DNA from 3 places in the Paradesulfitobacterium aromaticivorans genome. Region 2 is predicted to be linked to each of the others. Evidence: riboswitches for the same ligand, from Rfam matches in the RefSeq annotation. Region 2 holds a riboswitch; each other region holds the start of a gene.
The links. Region 2 has a riboswitch for molybdenum cofactor ahead of modA (molybdate ABC transporter substrate-binding protein). Riboswitches for the same ligand answer to the same signal wherever they lie in the genome.

Region 1 (3,273 bases), on a different contig from region 2:
GCACTCAACTATGTTTTCGGTATTCTCTTTGTTTTCCCTGAATATGCGGAGCTTCTTGGTTTAAGCGGCTTTGGCTCAGCCCTTGCTCCTTATCAAGTATTCTTCGGTGCCCTTGCTGCGATTGCAGGATTCTTGTTCCCCATCATTTCCGGAGGCTTGCTGGCAGCGCCTGCTGCTATTCCGCTGTGGCACACTCCTGCACTTCCGCTTCTCTTTCTGGTAACCAGTTTCGCTCTCGCCCTCTCCTATGTAGGAAGCTTATTTAGTGAGAGCGGTACAGTTTATACCGCTCTCACAGGCGGTATCTTGGCTCTCAGCCTTCTGGTTTTCGGAATTTCCCTGGCTTACTTGGAGCATACCCATAACGGCCCAGTCGAGGCCAAAGAAGGAATGCACAGGATGCTCAAGAAAGCCCGGTTCGTTCTACTCTATCCTTTAGTCGGATTAGCTTTCCCCCTTGTTTTCAGTGTATATCTCTTTTTCGCAGGGGTCAGCTTTACCTGGGGTTTACCTGCGCTGGCCGTGGCTTTCTTCCTCGGTGGCTTCGCCTTACGCAACTGTGTTGTGAACAACGGGGTTCAGATTTATCCCTGGCCGTATTAATTTGGACTGCCGATTCCTTTAACAGTTCTATGAATCTAAATTATTTCTTAACGGGCATAATGAACAGGCTGTTGGTTACATTACTACTAAAAATAGCAAGAGGGATGAAATCCCTCTTGCTTATTTTTGATTAATTGGGATAGCTTTTTGCGTTACCCTAATGACAGAAGCGCAAAATTTCGCTAAACTATTAGGAGAAGCAGGGCTTGACCCAATTCCAGTTTGCTGTCGGGTAGGGGCTGTCGATTACTGTGATATAACTGCCGAGTGTGAAGCCCCGGTAACCACCCTCGTGGTCAAGGATCGTGTTTTAGACCATAACCCGGTACAAGCACTGCGTCAACCTAGTGGTCTACTTTCAGAGTAGAAGCTCATACCGTACGCACGCAGCACAATACTCCCGAGCCCTGGCTCCTAAAGGATTGTTCCCATGGGCCACGGCCGTTTCAGCAAACTGAAACCGGGGTATGCTTAGAAATGAGTATGCCTTCCCATTTGTAAAGGAGGACAGACAATGGAAAAAATAAGAGTAGAGGACGCAGTCGGAGCAGTTCTCGTCCACGACATGACCCAGATTATTCCCGGACAGAGCAAAGGCCCCCGCTTTCGCAAGGGCCACATTGTACAGGCAGAGGATATCCCTGTGCTGTTAAGCATGGGCAAAGAACACATTTACGTGTGGGATCAAACTAAGGGGTTGGTGCATGAGGATGATGCCGCCCAGCGCCTAGCTCAAGCCGTATCAGGCTCTGGTATTGAACTCAGTTCTCCGAAAGAGGGAAAAGTGAATTTAACTGCGGCCTATGACGGACTTTTATATGCTGATCCTGAGGGGATCTTGACCCTTAACTCCTTGGAATATATAGTTCTGGCTACTCTCCACAACCACCGGCCTGTTACAGCCGGGCAAAAACTGGCCGGCACACGGGTCGTACCTTTAATGATTGAGGAGAAGATTGTGGCTGAAGCGGAACGTCTGGCTCAGACTTTTCCTGAACCCATTATCCATGTTAAAAGACTCAAAAAGTGGAAGGTTGGGGTCGTGACCACCGGAAGTGAAATTTATCACGGGCGCATCCAGGATAAATTCGGGCCGATAGTGCGCGCTAAAGTAACTAGTTGGGGCTCAGACGTGATAGGGCAGACTTTTGCTGATGATGATGTCTTTATGATTCAGGAACGCATTCGCGAGCATTTGACCTCAGGGGCCGAAATAATCCTGGTGACCGGCGGCATGTCGGTCGACCCGGATGATGTCACTCCTACTGCGGTCAAGGAAATGGGAGCAGAATTAATAACTTACGGCTCCCCTGTTTTACCCGGCTCGATGTTCCTCTTGGCTTACCTCGGCGAAGTCCCGGTACTCGGGCTTCCCGGGTGCGTAATGTATTCTAAGACTACGGTTTTTGATCTGGTGGCTCCTCGGGTTCTCACCGGAGAACGCTTAACCAGGAGCGCGATAGCCAAGCTTGGTCACGGCGGTTTATGCTTGGAGTGTGAGGTGTGCACATATCCTCATTGTTCTTTTGGAAAATAATTATTGTCCTTTGAAGAAGTCCTTCGATTCGCGTTTATTGGCCTTAATTAACACGTGGGCAGGCTCAAGCTTCTCTGTCCAAACAGTGGTAAATCCAGCTTCTGATAAAATAGACTCCCATTCAGCCTCACTTTTTCTTTCATGAAGGGACGGCCCCATGGGGGTTTCTTTCTTTTGCCACTCAACGATCCACAGTTGCCCCTCTCGCTCAAGAATCCGCTTTGCTTCATGTAGATAAGCTCCTGGATTGTGCAACTCATGCAGGACATTCGCAATTAGGGCAGCCTCAACGCAAGCATCAGGAAGGGGGATGTTTTCACCCACAGCTAAATAAGTGGTGATTTGCGCTCCTACTTGTCTCTCAGTAGCTGCGCTCTCGAGAAAGTCCAGCCTCTCTTTTTCGATATCGACAGCTTCAATTTTTCCATGCGATCCTGTCATTTCGGCGGCCCTGAGAGTAAAGTATCCGTACCCGCATCCTAAATCAGCCAGATGCTGCCCCGGGCGCAGGCCGAAACGTTCGAGAATCCATAGTGAGGGCAACATCTTTTCCCGTTCTTCAAAGTTTTTTAAGAAATTATGCTTATGAGCCATAGTTTAATCTCTCCCTTAGTTATAATTTTTGTGTATTTTGCGGCACGTATTGTGTTCGAATGGTGGTCCTAAAATATTCTGCGCGCTATCTCCCGTAGATCATCTAAAGTGCGGCAGCGGTAAACCTTGGTGCAATAGGGAAGATAATGCGGCAAGGAGTTGTCTCGTTCTGACCATTCCGCGATGTTCAAAGGATTAAGCCAAAAAATATGGCGTACACGTTCTTGCATTTGGGCTAAGTATTCCGTTTGCGGCTGCCTGAAATTATTCTTACCATCTCCCAAAATTAAAACCGTAGCCCGGGAGGAGATCTCAGGTAATACTTCGTGCGCAAAACTCCTAAAAACCTGACCATAATCGGAAAATCCCGATGTGCCGAGGCGGCCCCAGCTTTCAATTTCCTCTTTTAGCTCGTTCATATCCTTATCCCACACTTGTCCGCTAACGTCCCAAATGCTGTCAATAAAGAAGAAAAGACGGATGCGCTGGAAACGGGCATGCAAACGCCCTACTAAGTAGAGGAAGAATTCTGAATAGGG
Region 2 (3,273 bases):
AAGGCTTTCCAGAAAACGGCCGATAGCACTCTTACGTCCCAGCACAATAAGCAAATAATATCCCAAAACGGTAGGAGGCAATACCATCGGCAAAGTGAGAAGGGAATCCACCACTTCTACCCACTTGCTATGCGATCGTCCAAGCGCCCAGGCAATCAACAAGCCGAGTAAAAAACCCAAAAGGGTCGCTGTTGTCGCTATTTTTAGGGAAAGAAACAATGGGAATAAGTCTGCCGTGGTGATCACCAGCGCTCCACCCTTTTCCTAGATATTTCCTACATAATTATATCTTTCCATCTTGATACTCTTTGCTCTATGATACTTTAGGTTTAATTTCATCCGGAAGGAGAAAGCCATATTTTTTCATGATCGGGCGGCCCTGCTCACCGTTGACAAAGGCAATAAAACGGCGTGCGTTATCCTCCTGCTTTGTCTCTTTGAGCGCGGTAATCGCTTGATTAAGGGGCTCGTGCCACGAACCATCAATCAATTGGAAGTTCACCTCATCCGGTTTGTAGAGAGATAAGGAAAGAATCACGGCATCCACGTTTTTTGACTTCAGCATATTTAAAGCCTCTTGGATATTGGCACCATACACCATTTTCCCCTGGACTCCCGTCCAGAGCCCGGCATGCTCAAAGGCCTGCTTGGCAGCCCTTCCATAGGGAGCATGGGAAGGATCAGCAATAGCAATTTTTTTGACAGCGGGATTATCTGCCAACTCTTGGAGCGAATGCAGCACGAGTGGGCTGTCTTTTAAGGTGGCGATCCCGATCCGCCCTTGCGCATAGAGTTGTTGTGTATCCGGCAGTGTCAGTCCTTTTGTCTTCAGCCCGTCAATAAACGAAACATCAGCAGCGGCAAAAACATCATAGGGCGCACCGTTTTCGATCTGCATGGCGGCTGTCCCTGTCGATCCGTAAGTTATCTCTACCGGAATCCCGGTTTCTGCCTGAAAGGCATCCCCCATCTCCTTGAAGGCCAGGGCTAAATCCGCTGCTGCCGCAACTCGGAGTTTGGGTTGGTTCTGCGTGGTCGCAGCCTGATTTTTTCCGTCCGGAGAATTTTGCGTTGATGGAGCCTGTGTCCCACAGGCAGTTAAAACAAATAGGCTCAATAGAGCGAATCCGATCAGCCCTAAATACTTCTTGCTCAATTTCATGCTTTTGGTCCTTCCTTCTTTTCTGCATTATATCTTGGCCTCATTCGTTCAAACCGAAAAAAAACTCCACTTTAAAAAAGTGGAGGCGCGCGCAGACAACCCATACGACCGTCTCCTTTTCAATACGTGAAGGTATACCCGTTTCCAGGTATGCCCTGAGGGCATACAGCCCTGGCCGTTCAACCATAGAGTCCTCGTTAGGCTAAGCGGCTCGGAGAAATATTTAGTTCAGTCTAATTATATAGAGTCAGCCTAAATTATGCAAGATTAGTTGATTCATGATATCCATGGCGATGTTCATGTCCGTGATGATCATGTCCGTGACACCCTTCTCCTGTTGCTATTAATGTTCCGTTGGCATATGCTTGAGCGATCTCATTCGTATTATTGTTTGTGATCAGACACATCTTCAGGTGGATCGGAGTCCTGACGTTGATGTCGGCAAACTCCTCCGGTCCTTTTATACATGCCTTTTTTCCCATAAAACTGATGGTGCCCGCCTTCAATCCGCAGTCCCTTTCCTTGGGTCAATGCCTGAGCGATTTTTTTACGGGCACTTTGCACAAGGCGCACAAAGGTCGGACGAGAGATCTGCATCAGTCGAGCACATTCTTCCTGTTCTAAACCTTCGGCATCTTTTAAGCGCACCGCCTCTAAACTCTTCAATCGTTAAGATAATCTCTTCCAGTTCACACCACGGAATTCCCTGCGGTTTGAAAATGCGTGGCGCATGGGTATAACCACATTTAGGTATAAAACACTATTGCATTACTTGCAACAACGAGTTAAATAATCCCAAACTCAGTTAGCCAGTCATCTGCCCTACGGGAGGTTATTACAGATATAGATCAAAGGTCTACCGTAATTGCCAGTATTGTCTTAAAAAATGAACGAAATCGCAAAGCAGACAAATTTGCTCGCCTTAAATGCCGCGATTGAGGCTGTATTGGGAGATGGTTTAGATTCTAAGGTTGATGTGGGTCCGATTATCAACATATACCAAGAATGTCAACCATGTGTACACAGCCATGCGCGACATTACGACCGAGATTCTCTATGTCAATGCCGGTACGATCGGTGCGGAAGTTCACCTGCCGTTTGGCGGCACCCGGGGAACATCTCTTTACAATCCGCTGGCAGCCCAACTGCATCTTCCTCCGGTCGTGGGAAAGGGCGTAGTCGACTGGATTGCCGCGATAATACTTGTACCTTCTATGGCTATGTGTTACCATATTGATAGGGAATTACTGGAAGAAGAAGGTCTTCCAGTGGTGTAGTTGAAGCGCTTGTTTATGGGCAAAAAGGAAGCCCCCGCGCCCATAGACAATCAGCACAAGAGGGCTCGTTGCCCATACAATCCATGTCGGCATGGGTCACTATGTCACAACCGTTAACAAAATCACAGTCCGGACATGATGGATAAATTCCGTTCCTTACCTTATAGCGGAATTCCATGAACACAGGATCCATCCAGATTCCGTCAAGGCGCTTGTCCTTCAGAGATCCGAAGCTGTATGCCCGGATCTCCTTTTTTCTTCCCAGCACATATTCGGGATAGGCATGCAGAAAGCGGTAACATGGTGCCACTTCTCCGTCCCAGCGTACAACCACGCTCTGGCTTTCTACAAATTTACAATGCCTCTCTGTCTTGAGGCCAGTCTGGGGCAACACGACAGCAAGCTGTTTTCCCAGTCCGTAATTGAAAGCCTGGCGGAAGATCCTCTCTGTTTCCGCGCTTACAGGGTAGAGGATTTCATCCAGCATATCCTCTGCCATCGGCTGCAGATGCGAGATGTAAATCTTATCTACCCCGATTTGGGCTGCCGTCCTCACTGTCTCCATTAAAAAAGGCAAGGTCCGTTTCATAGCCACGAATTCCCAGGCAATTTCCGGCTTGTCCCCAGGTTGTACTCTGCTGGCTATAAGCTTGTGTGTACTTTCCAGAACCGGATGGACATTCTGATGTCGAATCCCGGCAAAGGTTGCACTGTCTACCGAGTCCACCGAAAAGACAATTCGGCTGATTTTATGAGCACCGAAAAATGCAACGGTTTCTGAATTCAAATTAGTACCGTTCGTTGTCACAGTCACCTCATACCGGCCAGCAAATA
Region 3 (3,273 bases), on a different contig from region 2:
CCGCACTGTGCTCGCGCAAAGCGGTTCCTTACGGGTAAAGGAATTAAATTCACGGAAAAAAATATTCTGTTTTCCAAGGCGCGCAAAGAGATGCAGGAATGGACAGATGTCATGACTGTGCCGGTGACGCGCGTGGGGAAAAAGGTACTGATCGGTTTTGGGCAGAGGGAATATGAGGAGGCGTTCCAAGATTACCATGGCTAAGGAAGCGGAGAGCCGGCTGCAGGCAACCGGCATTCTTCTGGCCGGCGGCAAGAACTCGCGCATGAAAAAGAACAAAGCCTTCCTCGAACTGGAAGGGAAACCGTTAGTGGCAAGAAGTTTACAAGTGCTAAAGGGGATTTTCACTGAAGTTTTGCTGAGTAGCAATGAGCCCGAACTCTATGAACAATACGGGGTTAAAGTGGTGCCAGATCTAATGCCTGATCAAGGCCCGATCGGAGGTTTGCAGGCCGGGCTTAGGGCAGCTTCGTATGAGACCAGCTTTTTTGTAGCCTGTGATATGCCCTTTCTCGACAGTGGGCTTATCCGTTTCCTCAGCCGTTGGGCGAAGGAGTATGATGTGGTGGTGCCAAAGGCAGGCGGAGGGCATAACCCTCTGCATGCTTTTTATGGCCGCACCTGTCTCCCTTTTATTGAAGAAAATATTAGGGTCGGGCACCTTAAGATTATAGATTTTTATCCTCAGTGTAAGGTTAGGTATGTAGGGGAAGAGGAGTTGGCTGCAGCTGGGGGGATGTCCAGTGGAAGGGAAGTGTCTGCAGCAGAGCGTTTGACGCGCGCTTTCCTCAATGTGAACACCCCGGAAGAGTGGGATAGGCTTGTGCGGGGCACAGCCACCAATTTATAATGAACGCGTGCTGATACGCTCGGGGGCGGTATAGATGTTGAGGCGGTCTCCCCTGGCAAAGCCGATGACCGTTATATTGAGGTCACGGGCCAAATTTAAGGCCAGGTCGGTCGGAGCAGAACGAGCGATTAAAATCGGAATATTCATTTTGGCCACTTTCAGCAGGATCTCCGAGGAGATGCGCCCGCTAAAAAAGATGACATGGTCTTTGAGGTTGAGCCCGGCCCGAAAAGCACTGCCGAATAGCTTGTCAAAGACGTTGTGGCGGCCAATATCATAGCTTGTGAGCAGGATTTCCCCAGCGCGGGCAATTCCGCCGCTGTGAATTCCGCCGGTGGCCTGGAACAGAGGCAGGTGTTCCTGCAGGTGATTAGCATAGGTATAAGCTTCAGGGAGTGTAATCTGCATATTCGAAGTTTGGGGCTTAACTAAGCGGGCATCGTTGGCAAAGTAAAAAGAGGCGCGGCTTTTGCCGCAGCAGGCTGAGAGAAAACGTTTGCTCATTAATTCTTTCTGAAGAGGGCGGGCTTTGCCCTCGACCCAGATTAGGTTTTCTTCAGGTTCGTAGCGCAGGGAGTAAAGATCCTCCTGCTTTTTGATAAACCCTTCAGTGAGCAGGAAGCCGAGCGTAAGTTCTTCAATTTGCGCCGGGGAGCAGAGCAAAGTTACGATTTCTTCTTCATTAAAATAAACTGTTAAGGGAATTTCAGAGACGACGATATCACTAGTGGCTGTAACTAACTGTCCCTGCGCTTTGAGTATGGCAAAACTTTTGGTTTCATTCATGTAACTAATATGTCCTCCTCTCTGGCTTAGATAATACCTATAACAAATAATTCTTATTCTTAGAAAAACTTTTTAAAAAAAATACTCCGTAACAATAAATATAAGAATCCTTGCTAATGCATATAGAAAAAAAACCAAGCCTATATTATAATAAACTAAAAGAAGTGTTATATCAAGCAAATGTGAGAATTATCTGTATTATTTCGTACTCATAAAGTTTGAGATTTAATTAGCGTTTAAAAAAGGGATTCAGGGTTGTTTAACGAATAAATAGCATGAAAAGCCAAATAAACTCCGAAACTGGATAACCTAAAGCTGCGGCTATGGTGACCAGGCAAGTGCCTCATGAAGCGGGCGCTCGGGTATGACCGGAAACGGTGATATCTCCTGATTGGAAAGGAGTCTGTACAATAACGGACAGTTGTCCGCGGTTATTTGCAGACCGCGGATATTTTATTTTAGAAACGAGGGTTAGTATGCAGGATCAATTCAAAAGGCAAATTGAATATCTCCGGATCTCGGTCACGGATCGCTGCAACCTGCGCTGCCGGTACTGCATGCCGGAAGAAGGGGTTAATTGGATTTCCCACGATTCTATTCTTTCGTTTGAAGAAATTTTGCGTCTGATAAACATCAGTACCCGCTTCGGCTTTCGGCGTTTCCGTATTACCGGAGGGGAGCCTTTAGTGCGCAAGGGGATTCTCTCATTTTTAGAGCAAGCATCCCAGATCCCTGGCGTGGATGATCTAATGCTTACGACGAATGGGATTTTACTGGCTGAGCACGCTTTTGACCTGAAACGAGCAGGGGTGCAGCGGGTAAATGTCAGTTTGGATACACTGGACCCCATGCGTTTTCGGCATATTACCAGGGGCGGGGATGTGCACCAAGTGTTGCAAGGAGTTTTTCGCTCCCTCGAAGCCGGACTTGATCCGGTGAAGTTGAATGTCGTAGTATCACGGAGTCAAAACCTTGAAGAACTGCTTAAGCTTACAGAGCTGGCACGCACTTATCCGCTCCATGTACGTTTTATTGAACTGATGCCGATTGGGGCTTCCGACCGGGATGAATTTGTTCCGATTGCGGAAATGCAGGAAATTTTGGGAATCCAGGAGGTGCTGGCTACCGAAGATGTCCAGGGCGGAGGCCCGGCAGAATATTACCGCCCGCCTGAGTTTAAGGGCACAATAGGGTTTATCAGCGCTTTGAGCAGGCACTTCTGCCATACCTGCAACAGAGTGCGCTTGACGGCGGACGGCAAACTCAGGCCTTGCCTGCATAGCAGTTTCGAAGTGGATTTGCGTCAAGCTTTGCGCAGTGCTGCCAGTGATACGGAAATTGGGGATTTGTTTGCTAAGGGTGTTTGGCTGAAACCAGCTGAACATCATATGAATGACGAGGAATGGCAGGACCAACGCCTTATGTCCCAGATCGGAGGTTGAGACATGGAATTGACCCATTTTGATGAAGAAGGGCGCGCGCGCATGGTTGACGTGAGTGCCAAGGACGAGACGGCACGGGTGGCGGTAGCCCGCGGACGGGTTGAGATGAAGCCTGAGACCATGAGGCTGATCAAAGAAGGGGAGATTGCCAAGGGAGATGTCCTGGGGGTTGCCCAAGTGGCGGGAATTATGGCT

Region 1: it holds a riboswitch for molybdenum cofactor, as region 2 does, so the genes downstream of both, ACYQ2N_RS21035 (molybdopterin-binding protein) here and modA (molybdate ABC transporter substrate-binding protein) in region 2, are expected to answer to the same signal.
Region 3: it holds a riboswitch for molybdenum cofactor, as region 2 does, so the genes downstream of both, moaA (GTP 3',8-cyclase MoaA) here and modA (molybdate ABC transporter substrate-binding protein) in region 2, are expected to answer to the same signal.

Annotation. Positions count from the first base shown of each region.
Region 1 is NZ_BAAHYT010000011.1:885,070-888,342, reverse strand. Features, by position in the region: gene nrfD (NrfD/PsrC family molybdoenzyme membrane anchor subunit) at 1-603, shown strand, start outside; gene ACYQ2N_RS21040 (DUF1847 domain-containing protein) at 737-970, shown strand; molybdenum cofactor riboswitch at 990-1,125, shown strand; gene ACYQ2N_RS21035 (molybdopterin-binding protein) at 1,118-2,140, shown strand; gene ACYQ2N_RS21030 (class I SAM-dependent methyltransferase) at 2,141-2,734, opposite strand; gene ACYQ2N_RS21025 (VWA domain-containing protein) at 2,803-3,273, opposite strand, start outside.
Region 2 is NZ_BAAHYT010000010.1:213,112-216,384, forward strand. Features, by position in the region: gene modB (molybdate ABC transporter permease subunit) at 1-246, opposite strand, end outside; gene modA (molybdate ABC transporter substrate-binding protein) at 314-1,162, opposite strand; molybdenum cofactor riboswitch at 1,258-1,391, opposite strand; gene ACYQ2N_RS06365 (DUF134 domain-containing protein) at 1,547-1,828, opposite strand; gene ACYQ2N_RS06370 (hypothetical protein) at 2,179-2,439, shown strand; gene ACYQ2N_RS06375 (radical SAM protein) at 2,453-3,273, opposite strand, start outside.
Region 3 is NZ_BAAHYT010000008.1:115,412-118,684, reverse strand. Features, by position in the region: partial or broken gene ACYQ2N_RS02935 (glutaredoxin family protein) at 13-204, shown strand; gene mobA (molybdenum cofactor guanylyltransferase) at 197-850, shown strand; gene fdhD (formate dehydrogenase accessory sulfurtransferase FdhD) at 845-1,636, opposite strand; molybdenum cofactor riboswitch at 1,917-2,054, shown strand; gene moaA (GTP 3',8-cyclase MoaA) at 2,113-3,078, shown strand; gene moaC (cyclic pyranopterin monophosphate synthase MoaC) at 3,082-3,273, shown strand, end outside.